2 regions of the Vibrio coralliirubri genome follow, and region 2 is predicted to be linked to the other one. Evidence: predicted binding sites of a transcription regulator. Region 2 holds the regulator's gene; the other holds the start of a gene.
What was found. The regulator PurR, encoded in region 2, represses purine synthesis genes. The targets are predictions, from matches to a motif close to TNANGNAAACGTTTNCNTNA.
Positions count from the first base shown of each region.

Region 1 (7,574 bases), 430 kb from region 2:
TACAGCCAGAGGTAATCAAATACCTAGACACTCCGTTAACAGTTGAACAGCTGAAAGTACTGTTCACTCAGCTTGGTTTTGAGAGTGTTCGCGACATGATGCGCACCAAAGAAGCGGACTACAAAGAAGCAAACCTTGGTGATGCTTCGGTTACTGATGAAGATCTTTTCGCTGCGATGGCAACCAATCCAAAACTGTTTGAGCGCCCAGTCGTTGTCGCGAACAACAAAGCAAAGATTGGTCGTCCACCAGAGCAAGTGCTAGAGATTCTGTAATCCAATATGAGCATTAACATTCTTGTTCTTTACTACAGTCGTCACGGTAACACACAAGCTCTAGCAAGGCAGATTGCACGAGGGGTTGAGTCTATCCCGAACTGTGAAGCCATGTTAAGAACGGTGAACGACGTTTACACGGTAGAAGAGCAGCCTGATTCACGCTATCAACCAACCGATCCTATTGCCTCGTTACAAGAACTTCGATCTTGTGATGGTTTGGCGCTAGGCAGTCCGGTTTGGTTTGGTAACATGGCCGGGCCAATGAAGCACTTTTGGGATAGCACGACATCAATGTGGATCAATGGTGATCTCATCGATAAGCCAGCTTGTGTATTTACCTCTTCTTCATCATTGCATGGTGGTCAAGAGACGACACAGCAAAGCATGATGTTGCCTCTGCTTCATCACGGTATGTTAGTCGTGGGCATCCCCTACTCAGAACCGGCGCTGCACACCACGCAAACTGGTGGTACGCCTTATGGTGCAAGCAGTACTGGAGAGAGCGCTTCACTTAGCAAAGAAGAGATTGAGTTGGCGCAAAACCTAGGTAAACGCCTAGCGCGCATCGCAATAAATCAGAAGGGAATTACTCAATGATGTATATGCCAGAGAAGGCTATGTCTCCCAAAACCAAGCTATTTCGCTACCTCGCTTTAGCGGGCAACTTGTCACTTTTATTCTGGGTGGTGGCTTGGCAGATGACGCTTTCACCGCACCCTCATCTCAGTAATGTCACGCTGGCGATTGCTTGGGCTATCCCACTGTTGCTGCCATTGCCGGGCATTTTAGCAGGTAAGCCTTATACGCACGCATGGGCAAATTTCGTCTTGATGCTCTATTTCCTACACGCATTAACTATTTTGTATGTAGACGATGGTGAACGCTTGTTAGCGGCTGTAGAACTGCTTCTGACGACTCTAGGTTTCGCGGGCAATATCTTATTTACTCGCTTTAGAGCCAAAGAGTTAGGCATCAAGTTGAAGCGTCTTTCTGAAGTAGAAAAGAGAGAGAAAGCTAAGTTCGAGCAATAATATTGAACCCATGCTTTTAAACAGACCGCTTAATAAACAAAAAGCCCTGCAAGATTGCTCTTGCAGGGCTTTTTTCATGTTTTCATTTCAATCAGTCATGTCAGCTGACAATTATGAGCGAACCCACTCGTAGACCAAGCTTGGCTTAGCATGCACTGGCGCAGTGATGGTTAGATCTTCTGTACTAGAATCCTCTAACGTTGCGTCAGGCGTTAGCTCAGCATCCTCAGATACCTCGTTGCCCTTAATCACTTGTACGCCTGAGTCAGTTTCGTCACCAACGACTTCAGCAGCGTCTGTTGAATCATCACCGACAGACATTGTGTTGTCTTGAGTTTCAAATTCAGGACTCACTTCAGGCTCAATGTAAGATTCTTCAACCTTCGCAACTTGGCGAATACTTGCTACTTCTTGCTCAAACTCTTGTTGAGTCGACAATAAGTGAATTCGGAAAGTCACTTCGTTGTTCTGAATCTTCAGAATATCTAGGCTTGCCACCGAGTTTAGACGCTTAAGTGCGTTCTCCAACTGGAAGAAGTCTTGAGCATTATTCAGGCTAATAAACTGCGTTAAAATCGATTCTGATGACTCACTCGCTACCGTCACAGCACTTTTGCCTGCGTAGTAGTTACTGATTTGGTCGACTAACTTCTTAGAAGTCGTTGCGCTGTTACCTGATAAAGAACCACTTACAGGCGATGTTGGTGCGCTCGTCAATTGACTTGGCTTTTGATCGTATAGAGCCCAACGTAGGCCTGAAGATTGAGCCTTTATCACCAGCACAGCATCAACAGGGTAACGCTGACTCGCTTTACTGATTGGCGTAACAAAGCTGCCCCACAAATCAGAAGTCGCAATACCGGTAATATCGTCAAAGTCACCCACAGGCAGCGTTAGAGGCAAGCCACGCTCTTTTGCGTTCGCTTGTAAGCCAGCGGCCAACTGTGAGTTAGAGTGTTCCCATACGATGTTCTTGTCGTAGTTGTCCTCTTCCACCAGCCAAACAAGGATGTTTGAACGCGTATCAGGCCAGTAAGGTAACTGTGCTTGAGTCAGTAGAGAACGGATTTGAGCACCGTTAAAACGCATACGCAATGTTGATTGGTCATTGCTTTCGCCAAAACTCATTTGAGACATGTACTGCGAACTCTTGCGCATCGCCTTTTGAATCGTCTCATTCGAAGCGACATCAGTTTGGCCAGTCGCACGTATCAATACCTGCTCCATACCTGTATTTCTTGCCACTTGTTCTGGCTGTTTGTCTTCAGCGTTAATCGCAACTTCAGCACTAAAAATATCTACTTGAGTTAAGGCATAACTCGGAGAGGCTAATAGTCCCATCAACAACAATGCTATGTAGCGCATACTGATCCTAATATTCAAATCTTGTGCCTAGATGATAAGCAACTATGGATTGAGGGGCAAGGTCGTTAGCGCCCACTGTGTTTAATAACCACAAAATATCACCTGGCCATGATAAATCGCTCACTTATAAGCTGAATTTCTAGGGCTTAGATGGATATAAAACATCACTAAGATAAATAAATTTGATCTATCAGGTGTAGCAATCGATTGCTAAGTGATAGAATCCCGCGAATTTTATTTTTCACTTTTCATATAACGACCATTTTTAAGGACATATCATGAAAAATGCTTTGCAAGGTGCGCAAATGCTGTTCGTAGCTTTTGGTGCGCTTGTACTCGTGCCGCTACTAACAGGACTTGATCCTAACGTTGCACTCTTTGGCGCAGGTATCGGTACCCTTTTATTCCAACTTATTACACGCCGTTCAGTGCCAATCTTCTTAGCGTCTTCTTTCGCATTCATCGCGCCTATCATGTTTGGTATTCAAACTTGGGGTGTAGGTGCAACCATGGGCGGCCTTATGGCGGCGGGTGTTGTGTATGTACTAATGGGCGCGTTAATTAAAGTTCGTGGCGTTGGCTTCATCCATAAACTGCTTCCACCGGTCGTTGTTGGCCCTGTGATCATGGTTATCGGTTTAGGCCTTGCGCCTGTTGCCGTTAACATGGCGCTAGGTAAGACAGGCGATGGCGCGGTTCAGCTTGTTGATGCAGACGCTGCACTGTGGATCTCTTCGATTTCACTGTTAGTGACCATTGTCATCAGTGTGTTCTCTAAAGGCTTCCTTAAATTACTGCCAATCTTCGGTGGTATTGTTGCGGGTTACATCACTAGCTTGGTTTATGGTGCAGTCGACTTCACACCAGTAGCTCAAGCATCTTGGTTAGCTCTGCCAAACTTCACAGCGCCAGAGTTCAACATCAACGCTATCTTCTTTATGGTATTTGTTGCGATTGCACCTGCTGTTGAGCACGTAGGCGACATGCTTGCTATCTCTAACGTGACCGGTAAAGACTACCTTAAGAAGCCAGGCCTACACCGCACAATTACTGGTGACGGTGTGGCAACAATTGCGGCTTCTATGCTGGGCGCGCCACCAAACACGACGTACAGTGAAGTAACAGGCGCAGTAATGCTGACCAAAGCATTCAACCCAGTGATCATGACTTGGGCTGCTGTAACAGCTATCGTTCTTGCATTGGTCGGTAAGCTAGGCGCACTACTTCAAACGATTCCGGTTCCTGTAATGGGCGGCATCATGATTCTACTGTTTGGTTCTATCGCAACCGTAGGCTTGAATACTCTAATTCAAAACAAAGTTGACCTGCACAAATCACGCAACCTTGTGATTGTGGGCATTACCTTAGTATTTGGTATTGGCGGCATGGCATTTGGCATCGGCGACTTTAGCCTACAGGGCGTAAGCTTATGTGGCATCGTAGCGATTCTACTCAACCTAGTACTTCCAGATGAGCTAGGTGACAACACTGTGGTAGATAAAGCTCAAATCGATTAATGAATCGATAAGGCTAGATTCAAAAGAATCACAACCTAACAAGATCAAAAAAGGGAGAGCATCGAATGCTCTCCCTTTTTATTAATACGGTTAATTCAACAAGTTAAGGAACTGTTTAGAGTCACTTAAGCTGAAACCGAATTACTTAGTACCGAAGATCTTATCACCAGCATCGCCAAGACCAGGAACAATGTAGCCCTTGTCGTTTAGCTTCTCATCGATTGCAGCCGTGTAAAGCTCAACATCTGGGTGCGCTTTTTCTAGAGCAGCGATACCTTCAGGAGCAGCAACAAGCACAAGAATCTTAAAGTGCTTACAACCTTTCTCTTTCATCAGGTCGATAGTCGCGATCATAGAACCACCTGTCGCAAGCATTGGGTCTACCACTAGAGCAATACGCTCATCGATGTTAGATGCAAGCTTGTTGAAGTATGGTACTGGCTCAAGCGTTTCTTCGTCACGGTAGATACCAACAACGCTGATACGTGCACTTGGGATGTGCTCAAGAACGCCGTCCATCATGCCTAGACCAGCACGTAGGATTGGCACTACAGTTACTTTTTTACCTTTAATTTGGTCAACTTCTACTGGACCGTTCCAACCGTTAATCGTCACACGCTCAGTTTCAAAGTCTGATGTCGCTTCGTATGTTAGAAGGCTACCCACTTCTGTCGCTAGCTCACGAAAACGCTTAGTGCTAATCTCACCTTCACGCATCAGGCCAATTTTATGTTTTACTAGCGGGTGTTTCACTTCAACAACTTTCATTTCCAACTCCGGCAATATTTAAACAAACCTGTAGATTATACACGAACTCTAAGGTTATTTCAGAATCTTTATTCTAATAAAAAAAACCGCGCAAACGTTTGCTCTTGGTAATCAAGCCCTGTTAGAATAGCGCCGTTTTCACATCCAACTTAAGTTCGAGGACTATCCCGTGAGTGGTAATACTTCTTCTCTAAGCTACAAAGACGCTGGTGTTGATATCGACGCAGGTAATGCACTAGTAGACCGTATCAAAGGTGCTGTTAAACGCACTCGTCGCCCTGAAGTAATGGGCGGTATTGGTGGCTTTGGCGCCCTATGTGAACTTCCAACGAAATACAAAGAGCCGGTACTTGTTTCGGGTACTGATGGTGTTGGTACTAAACTTCGCCTTGCTTTGGATCTGAAAAAACACGACACCATTGGTATCGACCTAGTGGCAATGTGTGTGAACGACTTAATCGTTCAAGGTGGTGAGCCGCTATTCTTCCTAGACTACTACGCAACAGGTAAGCTAGATGTAGATACAGCAGCAGACGTTGTTTCTGGTATTGCTGAAGGCTGTGTTCAAGCTGGCTGTGCACTAATCGGTGGTGAAACTGCTGAAATGCCAGGCATGTACGAAGGCGACGACTACGATGTAGCTGGCTTCTGTGTTGGTGTTGTAGAAAAAGCTGACATCATTGACGGCACTAAAGTAGCAGCAGGCGACGCACTTATCGCTGTTGGTTCAAGTGGTCCACACTCAAACGGTTACTCTTTAATTCGTAAAGTTCTAGAAGTTTCTGGTGCTGATAAGAGTGAAGAACTAGAAGGTCGCACTATCGGTGAGCACCTACTAGAACCTACTAAGATTTACATCAAATCGGCACTTAAGATGATTGCTGAGCATGACATTCATGCTATCTCGCACATCACAGGTGGTGGTTTCTGGGAAAACATCCCACGCGTACTTCCTGAAGGTACTAAAGCAGTTATTGATGGCAAGAGCTGGGAATGGCCTGCTATCTTCAACTGGCTACAAGAGAAAGGTAACGTGGAGACATTTGAAATGTACCGCACTTTCAACTGTGGTGTAGGCCTAGTTGTTGCTCTACCTAAAGATCAAGCAGACGCTGCTGTTGAACTACTGAAAGCTGAAGGCGAAAACGCTTGGGTTATCGGTGAGATCGCAAACGCTGAAGCTGGCGAAGAGCAAGTTGAAATCAAATAAGTGATACGCTCACTTACTTAGTTAATCAATGAGGACCTAATGGTCCTCATTTTGCTATTTAGCCCGCAGAAAACCTTAGTTTATGTAGGTACATTGTAAACAGTTCAGTTAATCAATCGTATGACCCACTCTATGAAAAACAATCACTCAAATAAAACCAGTCACTCTAAGAAAAACATCGTTGTGTTAGTTTCAGGAAGCGGAAGTAACTTACAGGCAATTTTGGATGCCTGTGATAGCAATATGATTGATGCTTCAGTTAAGGCTGTCTTCTCAAACAAAGCAGAGGCTTTTGGATTAGAACGAGCGAAAACCGCAGGTGTTGACGCACATTCAGTGAATCCAAAAGACTTTGGTTCACGTGAAGAGTTCGATCATGAATTGATGATTCAGATTGATGCATACCAACCCGATTTAATCGTACTTGCGGGATACATGCGTATCCTGAGTTCAGAGTTTGTTCGTCACTATGCGGGTAAAATGGTCAACATCCACCCTTCCCTGTTGCCTAAATACCCAGGCCTACACACCCACCAGCGTGCCATTGATGCACAAGACAAAGAGCACGGAACTAGTGTCCACTTTGTGACCGAAGAACTTGATGGTGGCCCGGTGATCTTACAGGCTAAGGTACCGGTATTTGAAGATGATGATGCTGATATGCTGGCAAGCCGAGTGCTTACCCAAGAACACTGCATTTACCCTATGGTCTGTAAATGGTTCGCCGAAGATCGTTTATCAATGCTAAATGGGCAAGCTGTCTTAGACGGTAAGGCATTAGGTAAACACGGTTACGCAGAAGAGTAATTCTTCAGAAACTAAATCAAATCAAATCAAATCAAATCCAAAAAAAGGCCGCTTACTGATTCATTAGTTCAGTAAGCGGCCTTTTTTTATACGGTTCAAATAATACTATTCGGAATACTTAGCTTAGCTTAATGGCTCAGTTGGCGCTTGGCTTGCTACCTTCTTCGGTGCATAAGCGACATCTTCCAACGCTTGATGGTTATTGCCAATCAACTCACCAAAATGAAACAGCGCGTATTCACCCGGCTTCATTCTAAACCACTCTTCATTGTCTGTTAGAGGCTGAGTTGCCACCACTGTAACCACATCATTAGGCGTAGTTTCTTCTTGGAAGTTAATCTCAACATCTTCATCAATCAGGCTCGCTTTACCAAAAGGTGCGCGCCTTGTTATCCAGTACAAATGGTTGGTGCAGTACGTCATCACATACTCACCATCACTGAGTAACATGTTAAATACGCCTTTCTCTCGCAGCTTGTCACAACACTCAGCCACAAAGCGAAACATACCTTCCATATCTTGAGGTGGCTCAGGGAAACGCTCTTCAAGTTGTTTGAGTAGCCAACAGAAAGAGAGCTCACTGTCTGTCTCGCCAACC
Region 1 covers NZ_AP025470.1:826,129-833,702, reverse strand. Annotated here, with positions in the region: gene arsC (arsenate reductase (glutaredoxin)) at 1-275, shown strand, start outside; gene wrbA (NAD(P)H:quinone oxidoreductase) at 282-875, shown strand; gene OCV20_RS04025 (DUF2069 domain-containing protein) at 872-1,309, shown strand; gene OCV20_RS04020 (DUF2066 domain-containing protein) at 1,421-2,674, opposite strand; gene OCV20_RS04015 (uracil-xanthine permease family protein) at 2,953-4,191, shown strand; gene upp (uracil phosphoribosyltransferase) at 4,333-4,959, opposite strand; gene purM (phosphoribosylformylglycinamidine cyclo-ligase) at 5,129-6,169, shown strand; gene purN (phosphoribosylglycinamide formyltransferase) at 6,302-6,976, shown strand; gene OCV20_RS03995 (class II glutamine amidotransferase) at 7,100-7,574, opposite strand, start outside.
Region 1: the regulator PurR is predicted to act here: its motif matches at 5,046-5,065, upstream of purM (phosphoribosylformylglycinamidine cyclo-ligase).

Region 2 (7,574 bases):
ATTGACGCGTACTGGCAAGCGCACATGGACCTTCTTAAGAAAGATGCGCCATTCTCGCTATACAACCGTAAATGGCCTCTACACACTTATTACCCGCCACTACCACCAGCTACGTTTACTGATTCGGCAAATGGTCGAATTCAGATCATTGATAGCCTTGTGTGTAGCGGTAGTTATGTACGTGGTTCGCGTATTGAAAAGAGTGTACTGGGCTTCCGCAGCAATATCGCATCAGCGTGTGATATTAGCGAAAGTATCTTACTCGGTGATGTAAAAGTGGGTGAGGGTTGTATCTTGCGCCGCGTTATCATTGATAAAGATGCAGATATCGCACCGGGTACACAGATTGGTGTGAATCTGACAGAAGACAAAAAGCATTACCACGTATCTGACGATGGTGTTGTAGTGATTTCTAAAGGAGCACGAGTTGGTTACTAAGACTCTCTCGGTACTTTTTGTAGCGTCTGAAGTTGAAGGCTTGATTAAAAGTGGTGGCTTGGCTGATGTAGCCAAGGCACTGCCGAAAGCGTTGCAAACACTCGAACAGGACGTTCGAGTGACTATCCCCGCATATAGAAACATTCCAAACATTGATTCAGCAGAAGTTATTTTATCGACTGAACTCGATCATTGGCCTCATACGGCTTATCAAGTTAAAAAACTGAGTGTAGAAGGCGTTCCAGTTTTTGGTATTGAATGTGCCAAGTATTTCGACCGCCCGGAAATGTACGCAGAAAACAATCAAGCTTATGCTGATAACGGAGAGCGCTTCTCGTTCTTTAGTGCAGCCTGTCTTGATATGCTTCCTAAGCTTGGCTTCCAACCGGATATCATTCATGCAAATGACTGGCATACTGGTTTCGTACCTTTCTTGCTTAAATCGCGTTACCAACAACACGATTTCTTTGAAAATACGCGCAGTGTTATCTCGATTCACAATGCGGTTTTCAAAGGTGTGTTCGCATACGATGAACTTCAATTCCTGCCAGAGATGCACAGTTACCATGCGCCTGAAGCTTCAGTGAGTGACACTCATGTCACTATGCTAAGAGCTGGCGTGATGTGCGCGGATAAAGTGAACGCAGTAAGTCCTACCTATGCAGAAGAGTTGAAAACGGAATTAGGTAGCCACGGTATGGCTGCAGAATTCCAACACAGATCGGCTGATCTGTTCGGCATTTTGAATGGGTGTGATTACGGGGCTTGGAATCCGGAAACTGATGCTTTCCTACCTCGTAAATACAAAGCGACCAAGCACAGCATGGCTCGCGGAAAATCAGCTTGTAAGCAAAAACTGCAACAAGATGTAGGTTTACCCGTTGCCGACTGCGCGGTTTATGGCATGGTTTGTCGCTTGACGAATCAAAAAGGTGTTCATTACTTACTGCCTATCATCGAACAGTTTTTGAAAAATGATCTGCAGATCGTGATTGTCGGTACTGGCGATCCGGTTTTAGCGAGTCAATTGAAAGAGCTATCAGCGCTTCACTCAGATAAGTTCTCGTTCGTGGAAGCGTACAATAATGAACTTGCGCACTTGGTTGAAGCAGGCTCTGATTTCTTCTTGATGCCTTCGGAATTTGAACCGTGTGGCTTAAACCAAATCTACAGCATGGCTTACGGTACTTTGCCGATTGTTCGTTCTGTGGGAGGTTTAAAAGACAGCGTGAATGATTACGATGAGGATCCTGAAGTCGCGACTGGGTTTGCTTTTGAAGAGCCAACACCGCAAGCGTTATTGGCTGTGTTACATCGTTCATTACTGCTTTACGCACAAAACCCATCTGAAATTAAGCGTGTTCAGCTTTATGCGATGCAGCAAGATTTTAGTTGGGAAGATGCGGCTAAAGAATACCTAGCTATGTACCATTCAGCATTTTAACTTGTTGACTTAGCTTTAAAATTAGCTGGCGAGCAACAACCGCTCGTAATAAATGAAGGCGCTCTAATTGTAGAGTGCCTTTTTGTTTCCTGGTCAGAGCACATCACGTTTACGAAGACAAAGCTTGCAAACTCATTTTAGTCAGGTAGAAAAGGTGAGGTAGGTATTCACATGACTAATGATAGGTTTGACACTATTATCACTTAAAGTTCTTAATAGCGTGATATCCTTAGTCATCGCCTCGTGATGAGGCATAGCTCCATTCCAATAATTAAAGCGATAGGTATGTCTGAGAGTTTACTATTTCATAAAACATTTACTCACCCGACGAGCGATGAGTGGGTTGTATTTGTGCATGGCGCAGGAGGCAGTTCCTCCATCTGGTTCAAGCAGATCAAAGCGTATAAACAGCATTTCAACTTACTTCTCATTGATCTGAGAGGGCACGGTAAATCAGACAATATACTTAAAGGGCTGATTTCGAATCGTTATACGTTCAAATCGGTGACGCTTGATATTCTTAAAGTGTTAGACCATCTTAAGATCCGTTCTGCACATTTCGTCGGTATGTCTTTGGGCACGATTATTGTGCGTAACGTTGCAGAGCTCGCGGCTGGCCGTGTACGTTCAATGGTACTGGGTGGTGCTGTCACTAAGCTAAACACTCGCTCTCAAGTCTTAATCAAGTTGGGTAACCTCAGCAAGCACATCATTCCTTATATGTGGTTGTACAGCCTTTTTGCTTATGTTGTGATGCCACAAAAGAGTCAGAAAGAATCGCGTCACCTGTTTATCCGCGAAGCTAAAAAGCTGTGCCAGAAAGAGTTTAAGCGCTGGTTTATCTTAACGGCTGATGTAAACCCCTTGATGAAATATTTTAAAGATAGAGAGCTACCAATACCGACTCTTTATTTGATGGGTGAACGTGACTACATGTTTATTAAGCCTGTGAAAGAAATGGTCGCAGCGCATGAGTCGAGCGAGCTAGTAGAGATTCCGAATTGTGGGCACGTATGTAACGTGGAAAACCCTGAAGAGTTTAATCAGCGTTCGATTGCGTTTATTCAAAAACAAATTCAGTGATTTTGTAAATGCGAAATCAAAGATGATGATGGAATCGAATTGAAATAAAAACGGGAAGCTAATTTTAGCTTCCCGTTTTTATTTGGAGGAGGTATCTGACCGAATCGTTCTATCAGGTCACTGAAACCTTGCTATTCAGGTGAGGCAGCACCGCACTGCCAGCAAGAACCGAACTGCGCTTCGTTGACTTCATGACACTTACCACAACGCCACTCTTCATAGATGATCGAATCTTGCTGCTTTTGGTAGTCATTTACTAGCATGCGAGCTTTACTGGCCAATTTTGGCTCATATAACCATACGTAAGGGTCAGTTTCTTCAGTGAATGGGATTTCCCCCTTCAATCCGAACAACCCCTCACCACGGACTTCACAGGCAATATTCTCGCTTTCTAATAATCCACAGATGATATGAGCTTCTGTCGGATTCGATGCACTGAAGATTTTCATTGAAATAGAACCTTATTCAGCTATCTGTGTTATTTAGCTATTATAAACTATTCTGCTATAAACGTTATTCAGCTACGGGCGTTGAACGAAACTTACCCATCAACCATTTAGCCACTATTGGGAATATCCCCAATAACGCAAATGACAATAGTACTGAAGGGGAGACGATGCCCGAAAGTGAATCAATTTCTGCGAGCTGAGTACCAGCATTCAAGAAAACCGCCGTCCCCGGTAACATCCCGATTTGACTCGTAATGTAGTAACGACTCACTGACATCGGTGTTAGACCCATCAATAGGTTGATAAGGAAAAATGGGAATACAGGAATCAGACGCAGAGAAAACAGGTAAAATGCGCCGTCTTTTTCAACCCCCTTGTTAATCGTCGCCAATTTGTCACCAAACTTGGTTTGAATCCAGTCACGTAACAGGTAACGGCTACTTAAGAAGGCTAAAGTAGCACCGATCGCACTTGCGAAAGATACCAGCAGCAAGCTGTTCCAGAAGCCAAATAGCGCGGCCCCTAATAGGGTCACAACAGCGGCACCTGGAATGGAGAAAGCCGTAATCATTACATACGCGACAAAATAGATAGCGGCAGCCGCAATAAAGTTGCTGTCAATGTAGTCATTTAACACAGCTTGTTGGGCCTTAGCATTTTCAAGCGTTAGGTACTGGCCGAAATTGATGCCTAACAACACGATGGTTACGACCAACACAATACCCAATATCATTTTCTTACTCATTGATACTTCCTCTAAATTTTCAATGCATACCGATAGTATAGATAGACAGGCAAAGCATAGATTAACTTTCACCAGATATAAAAAAAGCCGCAGTAAATGCGGCTTAGTTGTGTATAGAGATTGTACTGACAATGTTAATTGACGCGATTGATAAGCTCTTCGCGACGCTGCTGCGGTATAACAGACCAATGTGTACCATTGATCGCGCCTTCTAGCGCCCAAAGTAGTTCAATACTGACAGAAGACGCATGCGATTCTTTGATGGCGTTAAATGCGTTTACAGAGCCAGATTCATATAAACGTTCTACAGAATCGATCCCTGCCTTTTTCAACATACGCTCGGTAGCGAGTCGAAGATTAGGCAGATCTTTGAGTCGGGTCGGCTTAGCAGAAGACTGCTCAGCTTTTTCTTCTTTAGCAAAACCTAGAGACGTGGTTGCAAGCTGCAAGATTTTCTCTTGGTCTTGCCAGAGGCCTTCAGGTAAAGCGAAATATTTAGTAACGACAGGGAAACCACGTTTTTTGTAGACGTACGGTTGAAACCCTTGTTGTTCGAATTGTTTCGTTGTGCCTTTGTCTGCGCGTATGTGCAACTGGTCATTTACAACCAGAGCAAACATAGTGTCATCAGCAAAAAGACCGAAGCCACCAAACATTGAGCGTGATTTTATTTTTCCTAGGGACTCAAATAACTTCATCGAGTCCTTTAGTATCGGTTTATCCATGTTATTTATCTCGGTGTATTTGAACTACGCCACCAAATAAGCAGGTCCGAGAGATTAGCAAAATGTTGCAATTAAATTGTCAATAAGCCGTAAATTACTAAATTATTAGTAGTTACTGCATTTTGCCATCGGTAACCCCGCTACCATACCAACGAGTGGTTTAGGCCGGAAGCTTTGCGTCTCACTCTTTCGAGTGGTTTGCCCTGTGCGTGACTGATTGAATAGAATAAAGTTTTTGTTGAATGAAGCTCACAGTTGATATTTCAAAATGTGATATTGCTTCAATTAATGATCTTTCCGTTGTGCATCTGGGTTCATTATAGTTGCTGATAAAAAAAGCGCACCTAAAGGTGCGCTTGATGAAATTAAACTCGAATTATCAATTAATTTAACGTTTTAACTGTACTTCGTTCAACAATTTCAGGGTGCATTTCGAAGACGCGTTTTTCGTGGTCTTTGTCTTTGATGCGCTCTAATAGAATTTCGAATGCATTCTTACCAACACGACGCTTTGGTTGGTGAACGGTCGTTAGCGGCGGAGAGAAGTATTCAGCCAGTTCGATGTTGTCGTAACCGATCACTGAGATATCTTCTGGAATGCGAATGCCTTTTTCTTGCAGGCGGCTCATTAAGCCGAGTGCCATTGTGTCGTTAAAGCAGAATACCGCCGTTGGACGATCTTCCATCTCAACGATTTGTTCTGCAGCAAGAACAGCCGTATCACACTCGAAGTTACCTTCGATGATCATATTTTCATCGGCAGAAATCTTAGCTTCGTTAAGTGCACGCTTGTAACCGGCAATACGTTCAACACATGCTGCTTTGTCTAAGTGGCCACTTAAACATGCAATCTTAGAGTGACCGCGTTCAATAAGGTATTTGGTCGCTAGGTAGCCACCTTCTTCAGAGTTATCGATGATCTTATCAGCCTGAGAGCTCTCAGGGCCCCAGTCCATGATAACTTTAGGGATGTCAGCGTGACGGTCTAACATCTCTCTTAGTTCTTCAGTTAGGTCAGAACACATAACTAAGATGCCATCTACACGTTTCTCTGCAAGCATTCGAATGTAGTCACGTTGCTTCTCATAGATACCGCCCGTATTACACAGGATCAAAGTGTAACCTTGACGGTAGCAGTAGCTCTCAACACCATCGATAACTTCAGAGAAGAATAGGTTAGTTGATTGAGTCACTAGCATGCCGATAGTGCGTGTTGTATTACATTTCAAGCTACGAGCAACAGCACTTGGTGCATAGTTCAGTTCATCTACGGCTTTGTTTACTTTTTCTTGAGTTGCTTCTGCAACAAAGCGAGTTTTATTGATTACGTGAGAAACGGTTGTTGTTGATACGCCGGCTAAGCGAGCGACATCTTTTATAGTGGCCATGGTTTTATCCTATTAGAAGCTACTTTCCCAAAGTACGGAATAAAGTAGCCGTTAAGCTACCTAACTAAGAGCTTAAATTTGTAGGGCTCTTTGGGTACTAAAGTGCTAAAAAACAAAAAACCGCTATTGAGCGGCTTGTCTTAACACCGAAATGCTCTGAACTTTAATAAGCATAGCATTTCGTGAATGTTTCATATTTTATCGTTTGCGGTCACAATTTTAGACTGACTAGAAACTACTCGCAATAAAATTCACCCAGAAATCCGGGTGAATTGTCACATTCTACTGAATTTATTTACCTAGTCATCCAATAAGCTATTCACCAGCTAAATATTGAGTGTCTAATTGACAGAATGCGAGTAGCAAAGATGAGACACTAGCGTAGAAACCGAATTCATCAACGTCATGACATTTCACGTTGAACTTTGGTACCCAAGTCAGCAGTTGTTGGTCGATAAACTGCTGTTGAACGGCAAATGAATTCTCTAGCTCTTCTTCAATATCCGTTTCGTTTGAACGAATGATCAAGTTACCAAGGAAATCGAGTTCGATAGCAATGTGGTCTGCTGGCTCTTTTAGATCTTGGTTCACAACTAAGTTGTGCTTAGCCATGATCTCTTCCATATCTTTTGCTGGCTTATCATTCAAAAGGCCAGTTTCGCCGATATACATAGAAGCGTAAGGAAGAGCGCCGTGTTTATCTGTCTTTAAGAAAAGGTCGCAAAAGTCTGCAGACAGTTCTAGCTGGGCATCTTCACGTGTTTGTAGACGGTTCAGCGCATCCACTAACTTATCAATCGCTGGCTTTAGTGTTTCATTTTCGCCTAAACCAGTTAGGAAAGAACGAATTTCAACAGAGTGGTAGTGATCGAGTTCTTCTTGAGTGAGCTCTTTGGCAAATAAGCTTGATAGCCACCAGTATATTTCTGCTCTTTGCTCGTTGAACGCTTTCGTATCTTTCATTTGTTAGATCCTGACTTAGTCTTGTGATGTTGCTTATATACATCTTGAAGTCACTTGGGCATAAGCACACCAAGGCTGAATAACAAGGTTATTTGCGAAACGCAAAGTTACTCGTTAGTAGTAATGCCTATATTGAATTGCGATGGACGATAAATAGCAAGGTTTAAGATTGTCTTGTATCAAAAAAAATCCATGTTTCTGGCTTTTATCTTCTGTACCACTAGAATTGTTACTAGTTATGAATAGAATAGTCACTGAAACTATTAAATAAGAAAAGTGGTGTAGATGAGCTATCACGTATTAGTCGTAGAAGATGATGTGGTAACCCGCAGTAAACTG
Region 2 covers NZ_AP025470.1:1,259,218-1,266,791, forward strand. Annotated here, with positions in the region: gene glgC (glucose-1-phosphate adenylyltransferase) at 1-438, shown strand, start outside; gene glgA (glycogen synthase GlgA) at 428-1,882, shown strand; gene OCV20_RS05935 (alpha/beta fold hydrolase) at 2,168-2,965, shown strand; gene OCV20_RS05940 (putative signal transducing protein) at 3,097-3,414, opposite strand; gene OCV20_RS05945 (TVP38/TMEM64 family protein) at 3,479-4,159, opposite strand; gene OCV20_RS05950 (TfoX/Sxy family DNA transformation protein) at 4,294-4,884, opposite strand; cyclic di-GMP riboswitch class I at 5,012-5,097, opposite strand; gene purR (HTH-type transcriptional repressor PurR) at 5,268-6,272, opposite strand; gene torD (molecular chaperone TorD) at 6,588-7,235, opposite strand; gene torR (two-component system response regulator TorR) at 7,521-7,574, shown strand, end outside.